2 regions of the Delftia sp. DLF01 genome follow, and region 1 is predicted to be linked to the other one. Evidence: riboswitches for the same ligand, from Rfam matches in the RefSeq annotation. Region 1 holds a riboswitch; the other holds the start of a gene.
The links. A riboswitch is a leader RNA that binds a small molecule or an ion and turns the genes downstream of it on or off. The one in region 1 is predicted to bind glycine.
Positions count from the first base shown of each region.

Region 2: linked by a shared signal. The riboswitch ahead of gcvT (glycine cleavage system aminomethyltransferase GcvT) and the one ahead of IB269_RS26615 (D-amino acid dehydrogenase) in region 1 are both predicted to bind glycine.

Region 1 is NZ_JACVAZ010000006.1:168,281-176,746, forward strand. Features, by position in the region: gene IB269_RS26590 (glutathione S-transferase family protein) at 1-508, opposite strand, end outside; gene IB269_RS26595 (hypothetical protein) at 628-987, shown strand; gene IB269_RS26600 (copper chaperone PCu(A)C) at 1,084-1,596, shown strand; gene IB269_RS26605 (PhaM family polyhydroxyalkanoate granule multifunctional regulatory protein) at 1,739-2,695, shown strand; gene IB269_RS26610 (FIST N-terminal domain-containing protein) at 2,772-4,007, shown strand; gene IB269_RS26615 (D-amino acid dehydrogenase) at 4,040-5,371, opposite strand; glycine riboswitch at 5,464-5,574, opposite strand; gene IB269_RS26620 (beta strand repeat-containing protein) at 6,226-8,466, shown strand, end outside.
Region 2 is NZ_JACVAZ010000001.1:1,380,872-1,389,337, forward strand. Features, by position in the region: gene gcvP (aminomethyl-transferring glycine dehydrogenase) at 1-456, opposite strand, end outside; gene gcvH (glycine cleavage system protein GcvH) at 528-902, opposite strand; gene gcvT (glycine cleavage system aminomethyltransferase GcvT) at 1,039-2,214, opposite strand; glycine riboswitch at 2,232-2,350, opposite strand; glycine riboswitch at 2,366-2,477, opposite strand; gene IB269_RS06045 (fatty acid--CoA ligase) at 2,647-4,251, shown strand; gene IB269_RS06050 (LysR family transcriptional regulator) at 4,267-5,184, opposite strand; gene IB269_RS06055 (DMT family transporter) at 5,283-5,774, shown strand; gene IB269_RS06060 (ATP-binding protein) at 5,826-7,547, opposite strand; gene IB269_RS06065 (Lrp/AsnC family transcriptional regulator) at 7,915-8,370, shown strand; gene IB269_RS06070 (DUF6597 domain-containing transcriptional factor) at 8,376-8,466, shown strand, end outside.

The sequences.
Region 1 (8,466 bases):
TCTTGCTGGCTGCGCTGACCAGGGGCAGGTGGACGATGGCGCAGCAGTCGGCCAGCGTGAAGCTGTCGCCCGCCACAAAGGGTGAGAAACGCGCGAGTTTGGCGAAGGCCGCCACGTTCTTGTCGAGCTGGGCCAGCGTGCGCTCCCGGGTGGAGTCGCTGACCTGGCCACCGAAGAAGGCCTGCGGGTAGAGGATGCGCGCCACCAGTTCCAGGTGCAGGTCCAGGTACACGCACAGCTCGCGCACCTTGGCGGCCTCGAAGGCGTCGGCCGGCAGCAGGGCCGGCGAGGGCGACAGCGTCTCCACGTACTCGACCATGGCGGCCGACTCGCACAGGCCACGGCCGTCGTCGATGCGCAGGTACGGCACCTTGCCCAGCGGCGACAGTGCCATGTCGGTCTCGCCCAGCCAGTCCAGTTCCTCGTTGAAGGGCAGCTGCTTTTCCAGCAGGGCCAGCTTGACCTTGTTGTAGTAGTTGCTGGCCGCGAATCCGCACAGGGTGAGCATGGGTGTCTCCTTGGGTTGTTTGTGGTGAAGGCGAGGGTGCGCGCCTGTGATGGTAGGGGCGGGCAGGGCATGGCGCGGTCCCGGAGATGACGACTGGGGCAGACCCCTAGAATGGCGCCATGCCGCTTCGCCTGCCCTCCACCTTGGCTGCCTGCGCCCGCTGGGTGCTGGGGCTGTGGCTGTGCGTGGCGCTGGCATCGGCGTTTGCGCCGCTGGCGCGTGCCTCGGGCTGGGAGCGCCTGTGCTCGGCCGCTGGCGAATCGGTCTGGGTGCCATCGCCGGCCGGTCAGGACAATGCCCTTGCCGGCAGCCACGGCATCGACTGCCCGCTGTGCCTGCCCCCGCTGGCGCCGCCGCCCGCCCGGTGCAGTGCGGCCCCGGCACCGCTGATGGCAGATGCGCAGCCACGGGCGCACCCGGCCTCCGTCCACAGCGTGGCCATGCCGGCCTTGCCGCAGGCCCGCGCCCCGCCCCGGTGACTCCCCATTTCAATCCCTGCCTCTTTCGCTTGGCTTTTGTTTTTGCAAGGCACACAGACCGTGCTGCAACGTATTGAATTTTCTGGAGAAACCGTGATGACACTGCGTCAATGGACCACCCCTTTCCTGATCGCCGCCTCCCTGTCCATGGGTCTGGCCCATGCCCATGCCGATGCGGCCCACGTCAAGGCCGACGCCGCCTGGGCGCGTGCCAGCGTGCCGGGCCAGCAGGCCACGGGCGCCTTCATGCGCCTGACGGCCGAGGAGCCGCTGCGCCTGGTGGGCGTGGAGTCGCCCGCCGCCGGCGTGGCCGAGGTGCATGAAATGAAGATGGAAGGCGATGTGATGCGCATGCGCGCCATCGACGGCCTGGACCTGCCCAAGGGCGTGGCCGTGGACCTGAAGCCCGGCGGCTACCACGTCATGCTGCAGCAGCTCAAGAGCCCGCTGCTCAAGGACAGCCAGGTGCCCATCACCCTGGTGTTCAAGGATGCCAAGGGCGAAACCTCGCGCCTGAGCCTGCAGGTCCCCGTGCGCGCCATGGCGCCCGGCGCGGCGGCTGCCCCGGCAGCGGGCCACGGCGGCGGCCACGCAGGCCATTCGCACTGAGCCAGCGCCATTGCACCGGGTTTGTGCGCAGCCGCATGCGCATGACTTGCCGTGGACTTGGCGTGTGCCTGGGTTAAGCTGGGAGCATGGCCGGCATCCTTCGCCGGCATGCTCTTCCAACCCAGTCCTAGCGAGTGCTGCCATGAGTGACGCGTCCTCCTTCGGTTTCGGCAAGTTCATCCCCGGTTTCGACTTCCTGCAGGGCCTGGCCCAGAGCGCGGGATCGGCCACGGCCCGGCCCCTGGGGCGCCTGCCCGAATGGGTGGCGCCCACGGTGAGCATCGAGGAGGTGGACAAGCGCATCACCGAACTCAAGGCCGTGCAGTTCTGGCTGGACCAAAATGGCAAGGCGCTGGCCGCCACCATCCAGGCCCTGGAAGTGCAGCGCATGACGCTGTCCACCCTGCAGGGCATGAACGTCAGCATGGGTGAACTGGCGCAGGCCTTCCAGTTCCCCGCCGCTGCAGCCGCCACCGCTGCTGCAGCCACTGCGGGCAAAGGCACCGCCAGCGCGGGGCAGTCCGACCACTCGGACTGGCCCATGTCCTCCGCCGGCAAGGCCGGCAAGCAGGAAAAGCCGCAGGCCGCGCCCGCACAGCCCCCTGCCGAGCCGCCTGCAGCTGCTGCGGCCGCTGCATCCGCGGATGCCGGCAGCAAGGCCTCCGGCTCTGAGGCTTCTGCGCCCAAGGACGAGCCGGCCCAGGCCGCCGCCATGGGCCAGGCCATGCAATGGTGGGGCGCACTGACCCAGCAATTCCAGCAGATCGCCGCCAAGGCCATGGCCGAGCCCATGGCCCCCGAGGCCGTGGCTGCCGCACAGCGCGCCACCGGCATGGCCGGCGACATCGCCAAGGCCGCCATGGACCGCATGACGGCCCAGGCTGGCGCCTTCGCCGCGCAGGCAGGCAAGGCGGCTGCACCGGCGGCCAAGGCCCCGGCCGGAGCTGCCAAGGCGGCTGCGAAAGCCCCACCGAAAGCTCCGGCCAAAGCGCCAGCCAAGGCGGCGGCCAGGAAGACGGCGGCAAAGACCACCGCAAAGACAACAGCCAAGGCACCGGCCGCAGGCAAGGCGCCGGCCAAGAGCCGGCCACCGCGCTGAGCGGGACGGCGGCACCCATGGATGGTCTAGAGCCCTCCGCAAGCCGGGCGCTGGCAGGGCTAGAAAGAAGGTTGGAATGTCGTTGTTTCCTGTAGGCCATGCCAGCCATTCCGACTGGCGCGCCGCGGCCGATGCGGTGCTGCTGCAACTGCGCTCGCAGATGGCCGATCCGGGCCACGCGCAGCGCCCCCGACTGGGCCTGGTGTACCTGTCCCACGCGCATGCCGCCCATGCAAGACCGTTGCTGCAGCATCTGGCCAGGGCCTTGCCCCATGTGGCGGACTGGGCTGGCTGCTCGGCCGGTGGCGTGCTGGCCATGTCCCATGAATACCTGTCCGGTTCCGCGCTCGCGGTGATGCTGCTCGATGTGCCGGCGGCGCACTACCGCCTGTATTCGGGCCTGGCGCCGTTGCATGCGCCGGGCGGCGAGGCCGGGTTCACGGCCCATTCGGCCCTGGTCCATGCCGGAGGCGGCCAGCCCGAGCTGGCCGAGTTGCTGTACGAGCTGTCCGAGCGCACCGAGTCCGGCCTGCTGTTCGGCGGCGTGGGCGATGACGGGGACGATGGCGTGGAGGGCGTACAGATCGCCTGCCGCACCGAGGACCTGCATGCGCAGCATGCGGATGCGCGCGGCATTTTTAGCGGAGGCTTCTCGGGCGTGGCCTTCGGTGCGGGCGTGCCCTGCATCACGGGCATGGCCCAGGGCTGCGTGCCGCTGGGCGAGGGCCTGGAGATCACCGAGGCGCGCGGCGCCCTGGTCACCGGGCTCAATGGCGATCCGGCCTTGCAGCGCCTGCTGCAACTGCTGGGCGTGGAGCTGGAAGGCAGCGACTGGCAGCCCGCGCTGACCACGGTGCGCAGCACGCTGGCGGCCATTGCGCCGCCGGGCCGGGGCATGGCCCACGGCGTGCTCACCGAAGAGGCCCAGGTGCTGACCCTGGTCGGGCTGGACCCGCTGCGCCAGGGCGTGGCCCTGTCATCGGCCGTGGAGGCCGGGCATTCGGTGATCTTCTGCCGCCGCCAGGCCCAGGTCGCGCGCCAGGAACTGCTGCAACTGGGCGCTGCGCTGCGCGATGCGGCGGAGCCCGAGGAGGCGGCGCCCGAAGGCGAGGCACAGCCCCGCATCCGTGGCGCCATCTACATCAGTTGCCGGGGCCGCGGCGGCGGCCTGTTCGGCGGCCCCGATGCCGAGCTGCGCACCCTGCGCCACGCACTGGGCGATGTGCCATTGATCGGCTTCGTCGCCGAAGCCGAGATCATGGACGCCCGCCTGCACCGCTTCGCCGGGGTGTTGACGGTGTTCACTGCCTAGGCGTCGTACACGCCGTACACACCGTCTGCACCTCAGACCGCGCGCGGGCGCACCGTGCCTGCGCTGCGATCCGGGTCCATGGCTGCGGCTCCCAGAAAATCGAAATCCACGGCCGGCTGCCTGCCGCTGACCAGATCGGCCAGCGCCATGCCGGAGCCGCAGGCATGGGTCCAGCCCAGCGTGCCGTGGCCGGTGTTCAGGAACAGGTTGGCGATGGGCGAGCGTCCGATCAGCGGCACATTGCTGGGCGTGGCGGGGCGCAGGCCGCTCCAGAACTGGGCGCGCCCGGTATCGCCGGCGCCGGGGAACAGCTGCTGCACGCGCCGCACGATGGCCTCGCAGCGCACGGGGTCCAGGTTGCGGTCGTAGCCGTTGAACTCGGCCGTGCCGGCAATGCGCAGGCGGTCGCCCTGCGCGCCGGTGTAGCGCGAGAACACCAGCTTGAACTCATCGTCCGTGAGGCTGACCTGGTAGGCCTTGGCGGGGTCCAGCACCGGCAGGGTCACGGAGTAGCCCTTGGCCGGGTAGATGGGCAGGCGCAGCCCCAGCGGCTGGGCCAGCAGCGGGCTGAACGAGCCCATGGCCAGCACATAGGCGTCGCCCTGGATGCGTTCGTAGCGGCCATCGGCATTGGTCACCTCCACATGGTCAATATGGCGGCTTGCGCCCGCACCCGTGGTGCGCAGCGCCATGACGTGGTGGCCGTGGCGGAACTGCACGCCCGTGGTGGTGGCAATGCGTGCCAGCTCGCGCGTGAAGAGGTTGGCGTCGCCCGATTCATCCTCGGCCGTATAGGTGGCGCCCGCTATCTGCCCGCGCACATGGGCCAGGGCCGGCTCCAGGCGCACGGCTTCGTCGGCGTCGATCAGGCGGCGGTCGCAGCCCAGGGCCTGCATCTGCTCGGTGGGCTTGAGAGCGCCCTCGAACTCGCGGGCGTTCGTGTAGAAGTGCAGGATGCCCTGCATGCGCTGCTCGTACTGGATGCCGGTGTCCGACCGCAGCTGCTGCAGGGCCTCGCGGCTGTAGGTGCCCAGGCGAACGATCTGCTGGATGTTGTGGCGCGTGCGCGCGGGCGTGCAGTTGCGCAGGAAGGACAGGCCCCAGAGCCACTGGCGCATGTCGGCGCGCAGGCGGAACAGCAGGGGGGCGTCCTGCCGGCCCAGCCAGCCCAGCAACTTCAGCGGTGCGCCGGGGTTGGCCCAGGGTTCGGCATGGCTGACCGAGATCTGCCCGCCGTTGGCAAAGCTGGTTTCGGCGCCGGGCGCAGCCTGGCGGTCGATGACGGTCACTTCATGACCGAGAGATTGCAGATAGTAGGCCGAGGCGGTGCCGATCAGGCCGGCTCCGAGAACGATGACGCGCATGACAATGCCCTTTCAAAGGCATGTGCCGGTCACGCGGAAGCTGGTAGCTATGGATTCAATAGCAAGCAGCCGGCGTCCGTCGTGACGCAGCTGCCGCTCCCCCTGTCCTTGGTACCTGAGAGATTCACCGCCGTCCATGGGAACGGGGCTTGCTCCTTCGGTGCGCCGCATATTGCGTGCGGCGGCTCTCCAGACGGCATGTTGTGTTTGCAGTACGGAACCTGAGCGTGTATGGGAGTTTGCGCCTTCGGTGAGGCTCGGCACCGTGGTGCCCGCCTGCTCTCCTGCAGGGGCGATTCTATGTGGCTTGCGCAGCCGGTTCCAGTCGTACTGGGGATACCACCAGTTACTACCTGTATGTGGTGTGGCCGATTCAGGGTATTCCCTATATCGCTCAAGCGCCTCCCTCGTAGCGCTGGCACGAGCCTTCGATTTCATGTAAAAAAACTATTGAAATAGAAAAAAACATGATTTAGCCTATCGATGTGTGCAGTGGTTTGTCAGTGCATGTTCTGGTCGATTGGACCTGCATGGGTTAACCATGAGTTGTGTATATGTCTGATAGGCGACTTACCGTTGCACAGGTGCAGGTCCATGGAAACTGGCCCGGCACTGAAAAAATACAAGCACGGTGAATATGGTTTGTGGAGGGAGGAATGATTTGCGTCGCAAACCCGACTGAAGGTGTGTCCGGCTCAATGGGCAGCGGAGCAGCTCGCAAACGTTGATGGAAATCCACCTTTTTGATTGACGCGCAGGATCTGCGCGAAACATTTTGCTTCCAACCTCACCGGCTGCAAGGTGAGTTGTGAGCTCGTGATTCAAATAGAACTATTCGAGGTACGGCGATGCAAATGCGCTGGGTACAACTGATGGCCATTGCCATTGGGAAAATCATTTTCCTGTCATATCTCCTTGAGAAAACGGGGAATATCATGCATGCTCTCAATCGCCTGCCTGGTTCGGCATTTTTTCGCAAGTGGCGTGCAGCGAAGTGCCTTTTCTCTTTGCTGCTGCTTTCATGCGCGGGTATCTCATCCACGGCACTCGCGGCGACCATCGTTTTCACGGTCACCGACAACAGCGACGCTCCAAATGCCAATGCAACGACACCAACCACCTGTGTCAGCACGCTGGGGGGTACCTTTGCTGGCGCATGTACGCTGCGAGCGGCCATTCAGGCAGCCAACTACACGCTACAAACGCTGGATCCGAGTGCCGATGTTTCCATCGTCTTTGCGCCGACACTGTCTACGTCGGTACGAACCATACAGAGCGGGACATCCAAGGATGCGGCGGGAAACCTCCATCCGTATGTCGACAATCAGACGGTTTACGTGCGCTGTGCCAACACATTCGTCAGCGGAGCCCAGTCCGGCGCCGTGACGGGAGCCACCAATGCCTGTGGTCAAACCCAGATGATCAGCGGCGGCGATACGGGCACCACCACTGGTGCCGGTGGTGCCTGGTACTGGCTCAAAGGCACCGTGCCAGCCGGCACGGGCTCATTGACCATCGATTTCGGGGGAGTCATACAAGTCCAGAACTGGGCGGACTCCGCCTGGGAAACTTTTTATCTTGGTGGGAAGAACATCACGCTCACCAATTCGCCCAACATGACCTGTGGCGAAGCGGTATTCGTCGTTGGCTCCCCGGCGAACAATGTCACCATTGATCGCGTCGGCCTGGTGAATGTGGCGCCAACCCCTGCGGGAGAGGGGACGCCGTTCAACTGCGAGCTGTACGCGGAGATTCATCAAGGCGCACAAAACGTATTCTTTACCAATAGCACGATCAATTCCGCGATATGGAATGGAAATTACGGCAATAACAAGGGCTCGGCCATTTCCGTTGCCGCAAGCAACGGTGCAGGCACGGTTTCCAACATCGTTGTCGATAATTTCACGGTAACGAATCTGCCCAACCCTATCGGGGGAATGCAGCTTGAGCAGTTTTTCCAGGTCATGTCGAACATGACCGTCAACGGATTGACGATCAAAAATTCGAATATCGCACTGAGCCCGACTGGTGGAAATGCGCCCAGGGCCGTGGTGTCGGTTGATGGAACGATCAGCCTGGCCAATGGAATTGGTCTGGCCGTGACGGGTAATACCTTCTCGCTGCCTATCGCCGCCTATACCGGGTCATCGCCAACGCATGTGTCGGCACCAACGGTGAATACGGCAGCCTCAGGCACGACGCAGGTAGTGACGGTGACCGATAACAACTTCACTGGCGGCGGGGACGGGGTGAATATCGGTGGTACGGGTACGGCACCAGGATTGATTGGCAACAACAAGATGACAAGCCAGTCGAGAAGTGCCATTCGTATCACTACGCGTGATTTCTTCAAGATTTCTCAGAACACGCTGTTTTCCGTGCCTGTGGCTGCAAACTCAGGCATCAGTTTGCTGACGACGGGCAATGGACAAACCGGATGGACCCCCACCCTTGGCGTTGGCGCCAGTGACACCGCCGCCTGCACCTGGACATTCAATATCACGGCAAATGCCAATGCGAGCGAGCCGGCACCGTATACGGTGGAAGCCTTTTGGTCGCCGACCGGCGCGGGCGTCAACGATGCGCAGGTCTATCTGGGCTCCGAAACCATGGCCGGAGCCTCGGGAACGCTGACCGTTCCTTCGTATCTCAGCGGCCAGGTGCGAGTCACAGTGACGGACAGCAATTCCGGCGGAGCCCAGACCTCGCAGCTTTCAACGGCGGCAAGCGTCACCGGTTTTCCCTGTGCCCTGAAATCTGGCGTTCTGGCGACGACCAACAATCAACCTGTCGGCAGCAGCGACTTGCTGGAGGTCTACATTGTTGACGGCCAAGGCAATGCCTGGACGGGGGGCAGTGACACCGTTACCTTCGCAGCGCCGCCTGCAGGTGTCACGTTCAATGGCAGTTCCGCCGCAGTCAGCTGCACGACCAACTCCAGCGGAAAGTGCGCGTCTCCCATCAATGCCAGCAGCAGTGTCGCCGGAACATTCACGACACCCGTGACCTTGTCGTCGTCAGTCGCTGGTGCCACGTTCTCCAATCTTCCATTGGGTGGAAGTCCGGTATCTGGCGCAGTGACCTATCAGCCTTCG
Region 2 (8,466 bases), on a different contig from region 1:
CAGCATGGAGGCGTTGGCAATCGGCATGGCCGTCAGGTCGCAGACCATGGTCTGGAAGTTGACCAGGGCCTCCATGCGGCCTTGCGAGATCTCGGCCTGGTAGGGCGTGTAGGCCGTGTACCAGGCGGGGTTCTCCAGAATGTTGCGCAGGATGACGCCGGGCGTGTGCGTGCCGTAGTAGCCCTGGCCGATGAAGCTTTTGAGCAGCTGGTTGCGGCCTGCCAGCGCCTTGAGTTCGGCCAGCGCCTGTGCCTCGGTGGCCGCTGGCGGCAGCGCCATGGGCTGGTGGCGCCGGATGGAGGGCGGGACGATGGCGTCGATCAGCGCATCGCGCGATGCCGCGCCAATGGCGCTGAGCATGTGGGCCTCGTTTTCGGGCGCAATGCCGATATGGCGGGCCACGAATTCGGTGGCGTTCTCGAGGGCGGCAAGGGGCTGGGTGGAGGACATCAGCATGGAGGGACCTGTCTCAAAAGCTGAAAAGCGCCAGGGCGGGCCCTGGCGCCCGTCCTGGCCGGAAAGTGGCGTCAGTTGCTCTGTGCGAAGGCCGTGTAGGCGGCTTCGTCGAGCAGCGCGGCCAGCTGGCCTGCGTCGCTGAGCTTGACCTTGAAGAACCAGCCTTCGCCCAGCGGATCGCTGTTGGCCAGGGAGGGGTCGTCGCGCAGGGCTTCGTTGACTTCGACGATCTCGCCGCTGACGGGCATGTAGACATCGGCAGCGGCCTTGACGGACTCGACCACGCCGGCCACATCGCCTTGGTTGAAGCTGGTGCCCACGGCGGGCAGATCGACGAACACCACGTCGCCCAGCGCATCCTGTGCGTGCAGGGTGATGCCGACGATGGCCGCGTCAGGGTTGGCGGCGTTGATCCATTCGTGGTCCTTGGAATACTGGATGCTCATGGCTTGCTCCGATAGAAACTGAAAAAGAAACCTGTGAAAGGCGGTTTGAGAAAGGTCAGTGCGCACTGTAGCGGCATGCGATGGCAGGAAAAACGAATCCGCCGAACTCGATCCACGCCAAGCGCGCAGGCTGTCCTCAACCGCGGTGATAGCGGGGCGCCACGAAGGGCGTGGCCTGCACCTGCATGGGCACGGCCTTGCCGCGCACCATGGCCTGCAGCGTGGTGCCGATGGCGGCGCTGCCCGGCTCCACATAGGCCAGTGCCACGGGCTGGTTCAGCGTGGGCGACAGCAGGCCGCTGGTGACCTGGCCGACCTTGCGGCCGCTGGCATCCAGCAGCTCCGTGCCTTCGCGCACGGGTACGCGCTCCAGGGCCACCAGGCCCACGCGCTTGCGCGTGAGCAGCTCGGGCGACTGCAGCTGGGCCAGCACGGTGGCCGCGCCGGGAAAGCCGCCTTCGCGCTCGCCACCAATGCGGCGGACCTTCTGCACGGCCCAGTTCAGGGCGGCCTCGGCCGGGGTGGTGGTCGTGTCCAGATCGTTGCCGTACAGGCACAGGCCGGCTTCCAGGCGCAGCGAATTGCGCGCGCCCAGGCCCACGGGCCTGACTTCGGGCTGGGCCAGCAGGGCACGGGCAAAGGCTTCGGCGTGGCTGGCGGGCAGGGAGATCTCTAAGCCGTCCTCGCCGGTATAGCCGCTGCGCGTGATGTACAGCTCGGCGCCTTCCCAGTCGAAGTAGCCGCCCGTCATGAACACCAGCCCGGCCGTGTCGGGCAGCAGGCGCTCCATGGCGGCTGCTGCCTGCGGGCCCTGCAGCGCCAGCAGGCCCCGGTCGAACTGGGGCTCGATTTCACAGCGCTGGCCGATGCGGGCCTGGATGTGCGCCAGGTCTTCATGCTTGCAGGCGCCGTTGACGATCAGGAACAGGTCGTCCTCGCGGCGCACGAACATCAGGTCGTCCAGAATGCCGCCCGCATCATTGAGCAGCAGGCCGTAGCGCTGGCGGTGTTCGCCCAGGCCCAGCACCTCCATGGGCAGCAGCGATTCCAGCGCCGCGCCGGCATCCGGGCCGCGCAGGCTGATCTGGCCCATGTGCGAGACATCGAACAGGCCTGCCGCCTCGCGCGTGTGCAGGTGCTCGGCCATCAGCCCCTGCGGGTATTGCACGGGCATGGAGTAGCCTGCAAACGGCACCATGCGCGCGCCCAGTTCCTGGTGCAGGTCGAACAGCGGGGTCTTGAGCAGATCGGTGGTGGAGGCAGCGGTCAAGGAGGGACTCTCTTTTCGGCAAGGGGCAAGGCACAACGCCATCCCGGAATCCCGGGATGTCCTGCCCTGCTGTCCGCTTTACCTGAGAGATTCACCCGCACCTTCCATGCGTGGGGCTTGCTCCTTCGGTGGATGGGGCACACCGCCGTGCCCTGCATCTCTCTCCAGCTAGGAACGCCTGCGGCCGTGGCGGCAGGCGGTGCCAGTCCTTTTGCCTGAGCGTTCGGGACGAACCCTGCGCCTTCGGCGGTGCCGCTGCCTGTGACCATCGCGGCCGGGCGGGCACTCTCTCCTGACCGGCGCATTCTAGCTGCGGCCAGCGTCCGCGCGGCTTCGGGATTTCCGCGGGCCGACTGCCGGTCCATGCGCTTGCCTGCATGGATGCATTTGCAAATTGCATAACTGTCTAAAAAATCTCCTACATTGAGATGCATCGATATATGAAATCTCGTGAGCGAGAAGGAAGAAGCGCACATGCAGCAGACGCTGGGAGACACATTGGCCTGGCCGGCACGTTACCTGCCGAACAAGGAAGCCCTGGTCGCGTGGGAGGGCGGCGAGCGCCGCGCCTGGACCTACGCCCAGCTCGATGCCGAAGTCAACCGCCACGCCCATGGCCTGGCCGAGCTGGGCATAGGCCATGGCGACGTGGTCGCGGCCTTTCTCTACAACACGCCGGCCTTTGCCTTCACCATGCTGGCGGCCGCGCGCCTGGGCGCCATCTTCAACCCCATCAACTACCGGCTGGCGGCGCAGGAGCTGGCCTTCATCCTCAAGGACGGTGCTGCGCGCGCCCTGGTGTTCGAGCACGAGGGCGGCGAGGTGGCCGCACGCGCCCAGGCCCTGCTCAAGGCCGAAGGCGGCGGCACTGGCACGGGCATCGAGCACTGGATCTTTGCCGACGATGCGCCGGCCGACCCGCTGCCGGTCTGGGCCACGCAGCGCCTGTCCGCCCTGGCCAGGGGCCGCAGCAGCGTGCCGCCCCAGGCCCATGTGCGCGAGAGCGACCCCTGCATCCTCATGTACACCAGCGGCACCACGGGCCGGCCCAAGGGCGTGCTGCATACGCACCGCAGCAAGCTGGCGCACAACGCCCTCATGCACCAGACCATGCAGTTCACGCGCGACGACGTGGGCCTGGCCATGGCGCCGCTCAACCACACGGCCGAGCTGCACACCAGCTTTTTGCCGCGCCTGCAGGCCGGGGCCACCCAGGTGCTGCTGCGGCGCTTTGATGTGACCGAGGCCTGGCGCCTGATCCGCGAAGAGCGCGTGAGCTTCTTCTTCGCGGCGCCCACCATGGTCACCATGCTGCTGGCCGACCCCATTGCCTCGCCTGAGCAGGCGCCCGCGCTGCGGCTGGTGGAGTACGGCGGCGCCTCCATGGCGCCCCACCTGATCCGTGAATGGACGCGCAAGGTCGGCAGCGACCTGGTCCAGGTCTACGGCACCACCGAGATGGGGCCCTGCATGTCCATCCTCCTGCCGGGCGAGCAACTCTCGCACGCGGGCTCGGCCGGGCTGCCCTCCATGGGCCATGACCTCATCGTGGCCCGCCTGCGCGAAGACAACGCCCCCACCGATCCGGCCGAGGCCTGCCTGCCCGGCGAGGTGGGCGAGATCCTGGTGCGCGGCCCCTGCATGATGGCCGGCTACCTCAACCGCCACGACGCCAACACCCGCGCCCTGGCGCACGGCTGGTACCACACGGGCGACCTGGGCCACATCGACGACGACGGCTACCTCTGGATCCGCGACCGCATCGACTACATGATCAATTCGGGCGCCGAAAACGTCTATCCGCGTGAGGTGGAAGACGCGCTGGTCGAGCATGCCGACGTGCTCGAGGTCGCCGTCATCGGCGAGGCCGACGAGCGCTGGGGCCAGATCGTCGCCGCCCACGTGGTTGCCAAGCCTGGCGCCACGCCCACGGCCGAGGCGCTGGACGCCTTCCTGGTCCACGGCGACCGCCTGGCCGCCTACAAGCGCCCGCGCCGCTACCACTTCCGCGAGGCCCTGCCCAAGACGGCCAGCGGGAAGATACAGAAGCAGTTGCTGAGGGGGGTGGTGGCAGCCTGAGGCTGCGGCCTGCGTTTACTTCTGCGCAGTACAGCACTGCGCCATCGAGTTGCGCAGCCACCGGTGCATGGCATCCCCCTGCTTGCGCACATGCCAGGCCTGCTGGTAGGCAAACCGGGGCAGCTCCAGCGGCGGAGCGAAACGGCGCAGCGTTTTGTGGCGGCGCAGGTCGCCAATGGCACGGCTGCCCACGGTCAGCACGAGGTCGGTGCCTGCCAGCACCTCCAGCGCCGCGCTCCAGTGGGGCAGGGCCAGCACCACGCGGCGGCTCAGGCCTTGGGCGGCAAGCGCCCGTTCGATTTCCTCGCTGGCGTCGGGCCGCATGGCCAGCATGACGTGCGGGCGCTGCAGCCAGTCCTGCAGTGACAGCCCGCCGCGTGCCGGCAGCACGGCCTGGTCGGCCACGCTCACGAACTGTTCCTGGAACAGATCCTGCACCTCGATGCCCTCGGGCAGGTCGGGTGCGTCGGGGAAGGGCCCCAGGGCCAGGTCCAGTTCGCCATCGGCCAGTTGGGTCAGCATCACCTCGCGCGTGGACTGGCTGATGGCCAGGTCCAGCCCGGGTGCGTGCTGGCGCAGATGCCGCATCAGCGGCGGCAGCACGATGCGCGATGCGTAGTCCGACAGCGCCAGCCGCAGCCGTCCGCGTGCGTGGGCCGGGTCGAACTCCGCCTGTGCCAGCAAGCCGTTGAGGCTGCCCAGCGCATCCGCCAGCGGTTGCACCAGGCCTTGCGCGCGTGCCGTCAGCGCCATGCGGCCACCGCGCCGCACCAGCAACGGGTCGCCCAGATGCTCGCGCAGCTGCGCCAGCGAATGGCTCATGGCCGGCTGGCTCTTGTGCAACCGCACGGCCGCACGCGTCACATGTTTTTCGGCCAGCAGGGCGTGCAGGGCCAGCAGCAGGTTGAGGTCGATCCGGCGCAGTTCATCCATGCCATGAATATAGAACGTGCAGGCAAACGATTTCCATTCATCCAGCAGATGCGAGAGCATTCAGGCATGGATTCACGAACAGGAAAAGGATGCTTTGCATGACAGGACGGAACACGATTTTGGCCATGGCCCCCGTGGGCATGGCACTGCTGGCTGGCGCCATCCTGCCGTTCCAGGCGGCGAGCAACGCCATGGTCGGGCGGGTGCTGGGCCATCCGCTGTGGGGCGCGCTGACTTCGCTGGCCGTGAGCGTGATGGTCGTCGTGCCCGCGCTCTGGGCCATGCGCGCGCCCACTCCCGCGGTGGCGCAGGCAGTCGCGGGGCCGTGGTGGCTATGGATAGGCGGCGTGCTGGGTGCCATCTATGTGGCCAGTGCGGCGGCCGTGACACCCAAGCTGGGCGCGGGCGGTTTTCTGGTCTGCGTGGTGGCGGGGCAGATCGTGGTTTCGGTGCTGGTGGACCATTTCGGCCTGATGGGCCTGGGCGCCAGGCCGGTCAATTGGTCGCGGCTGGCAGGGGTGGCGCTGATCCTGGGCGGCGTGTTCCTGGTGGTGCAGGGCGGGACGGCCCGTGCAGCGGCGGCCCCATGAGCGCCGCGAGCACGCCCTGCTTCAGCGGCGAAGGCCCCGGCCTTGCCCGCGTCAGGCGGGCATGCCCGGCGGCACGGCGGCCGGCCTTGCCGCTGGTGGACGTTCCTGGCGGGCATCTGCCGTGCCGGGCAGGAACCGGCCCAGCCGGATGACAAAGCAGGCCCCGCCTCCGGCAGCCGGCTGAAAGAACGCGTCGCCTGCGTGCAGCCTGGCGATGCGCCTCACCACGGACAGGCCCAGGCCATGCCCGTTGACGTGCCGGGTGGCGCTTGCGCGTTCATAGGGCTCGAAAACCTGTCCTGCCGCTTCGGGCGCAAGGCCCGGTCCCTGGTCGCTGACGGAAATCAGCAGGTCACCGGACGCATCGCAGCGGGCGGCCAGTGTGATGTCGCCCGCCTTGGCATATTTGATGGCGTTGCCGACAAGGTTGGAGATGGCGATGCGCACCAGGACAGGGTCGCATTGCCATTGCTGCGGGCCGTGTTCCAGATCCAGTTTCAGGCGATGCCGCCGGGACCAGCCGACGAGCTCTGCAGACTCCTCCAGGAGTTCATCCAATGGCGTCTGCTCCAGTTGCAGCCGGAACGCGCCCGCGTCCAGCCGGTCGTTGATCAGGCAGGTGTCCACCAGGGTCATCAGCCGGCGCGAGGCCCTGCGTATCTGCGACGCCTGCTCGATGAGGGAGTCCGCGTCCGTCGTCGGGAACGTCTGCAGCTCGGTCGCGGCGCCGTCCACGATGGTGAGCGGGGTGCGGAACTCGTGGTTGATCATGTTGAAGAACTGGCGCTGTTCCAGCCGCATCTCCCGCTCGCTGTGCAAGGCAGTCTGCAAGGCCTGCTGGGCCGTTTGCAGCTGTGCGGTGCGCTGCAGGACCTTGGATTCCAGCTCGCGCTCGGCCGCCTGGGCGCGTGACAGGGCCTGCATCCGCTCACTGCGCAGGGCACGCTCCGCCACCCGCGTGCGATTGGTCACCGCCATTCCCAGCAGGATGGCCTCGGAAACACGCCCGGCAAACCAGAGCATCTGGGCCGATGGCAGAGCAACATCCGGCAGCAGGCCCTGGGTTCTCAGCAGGTTCAGGATGCCCAGGGCGGAAGGCACCGCAAACGCCAGCGCGCCCGGCAGGTATTGCCACTGCCTTCGAACCACCAGCAGGTACAGCACGAAGACCGCACCGAACGATGTGGACACCAGGGCCGTGAACACCACGGCACGCGAGATCTGCGGATAGCCACCCAACAGTGCCATGCCCAGTGCGATGGCATTCAGCCAGGCCACCACGCTGAAGAGGTGCGCAGCCCAGATCCAATGGCGGCGGAACTCGAACAATTGGCTGAAAAACACCGTCGCCACCACACAGAAGCTGCAGTAGGCGATGGACAGCGCATGCTGGGGCTGGTCGGCGCCGGGCAGCCACAGGCCTTCGGGCCGGTAACGGAAAGCAGCGTAGGCAAAGCCGGCTGCCAGGAGCGCGGCGCAAAGAATGTAGAGCCTTTCCCTGAGCCAGCACCACAGGATCAGGCTCATCAGCGTGATGGCCAGGGCCGAGCCCATGTACGCGTAAAGCAGCATGGCGGCCGGCGCCATGCTCCTGCCGGGAAAGACCGCAATGCCTTGGGCGGCCTGGGGGTTGGGCAGCAAGCGGGTGAGCAGTGCCAGAAGCGCTGCGGCTGCCAGGGCCTGCACCAGGGTCTGCACCAGCCATTGCGTTGCAGCACCCGTTTGCCAGTGCTTCCGGCCGCCTTCGGTGGGGTTGTCTTGCGTGTGGATCAAGGGTCCGATTGGTTGATGTGGCGTGCGCCCATATATGTCCGCCGTGCAGGCTTGCGGGGGGCCATTGTGCACCGGCGGCCATTGCGGGAAAGCGGTGTCTGCCGTCTGCCAGGTGCCCCAATGCAACAGGCCGCCCCGCTGCGGATAAGCGGGGCGGCCTGTAACGGGCTCCTGGTCTGGATCACGCATCCGGGCGCTGGCGGTAGTCGGCGGGGCTGGGTGAATGGTTTTGCTGCGCCGGTAAGCGTGCTCCCATGCAGACAAGTGTGCGCGTTTGGCCTCAGAAAATGCTGCTTTATTTCTTCAAAACAGGCGTTGCTACAGAAAAATATTCTGCACCTGCCTGTTTTGCAGTAGATTGCCGGCCATGGACATCCTCGACAGAAAGATTCTTTCCGCCCTGCAGGCCAACGCGCGCGCCAGCCTGCAGGAAATCGGCGCCGCCGTGGGCCTGAGCGCCTCGCCCTGCTGGGCGCGCATCAAGAAGCTGGAAGAGGCGGGGGTGATCGAGGGCTATACCGTGCGCCTGAACCCGCTGGCGCTGGGCCTGGGCGATACGGTGCTGGTGCAGGTCACGCTGGACAGCCATTCGGACAACACGCTGGAGAAATTCGGCGAGATGCTGGCGACCATTCCCGAGGTGGTGGAGGCGCACCTGGTCTCGGGCGAGTACGACTACCTGCTGCGCGTCGTCGTCAAGGACACGCGCGACTACGAGCGCCTGCTGCGCGAGAAGCTCTACAAGATCAAGGGCATACGCCACAGCCAGTCCAGCTTTGTGCTGCGCACGCTGAAGAAGGCCGACCTGCCGCTGGGGGTCTGAAATCCATGCCCTCTGGCCAGGCGCCGCCGCCCGCCCCCTACCGCGAACACTCCCCGCCGCCCGCCCTGCAGCCGCACTTCCAGTGCCTGTGGAGCA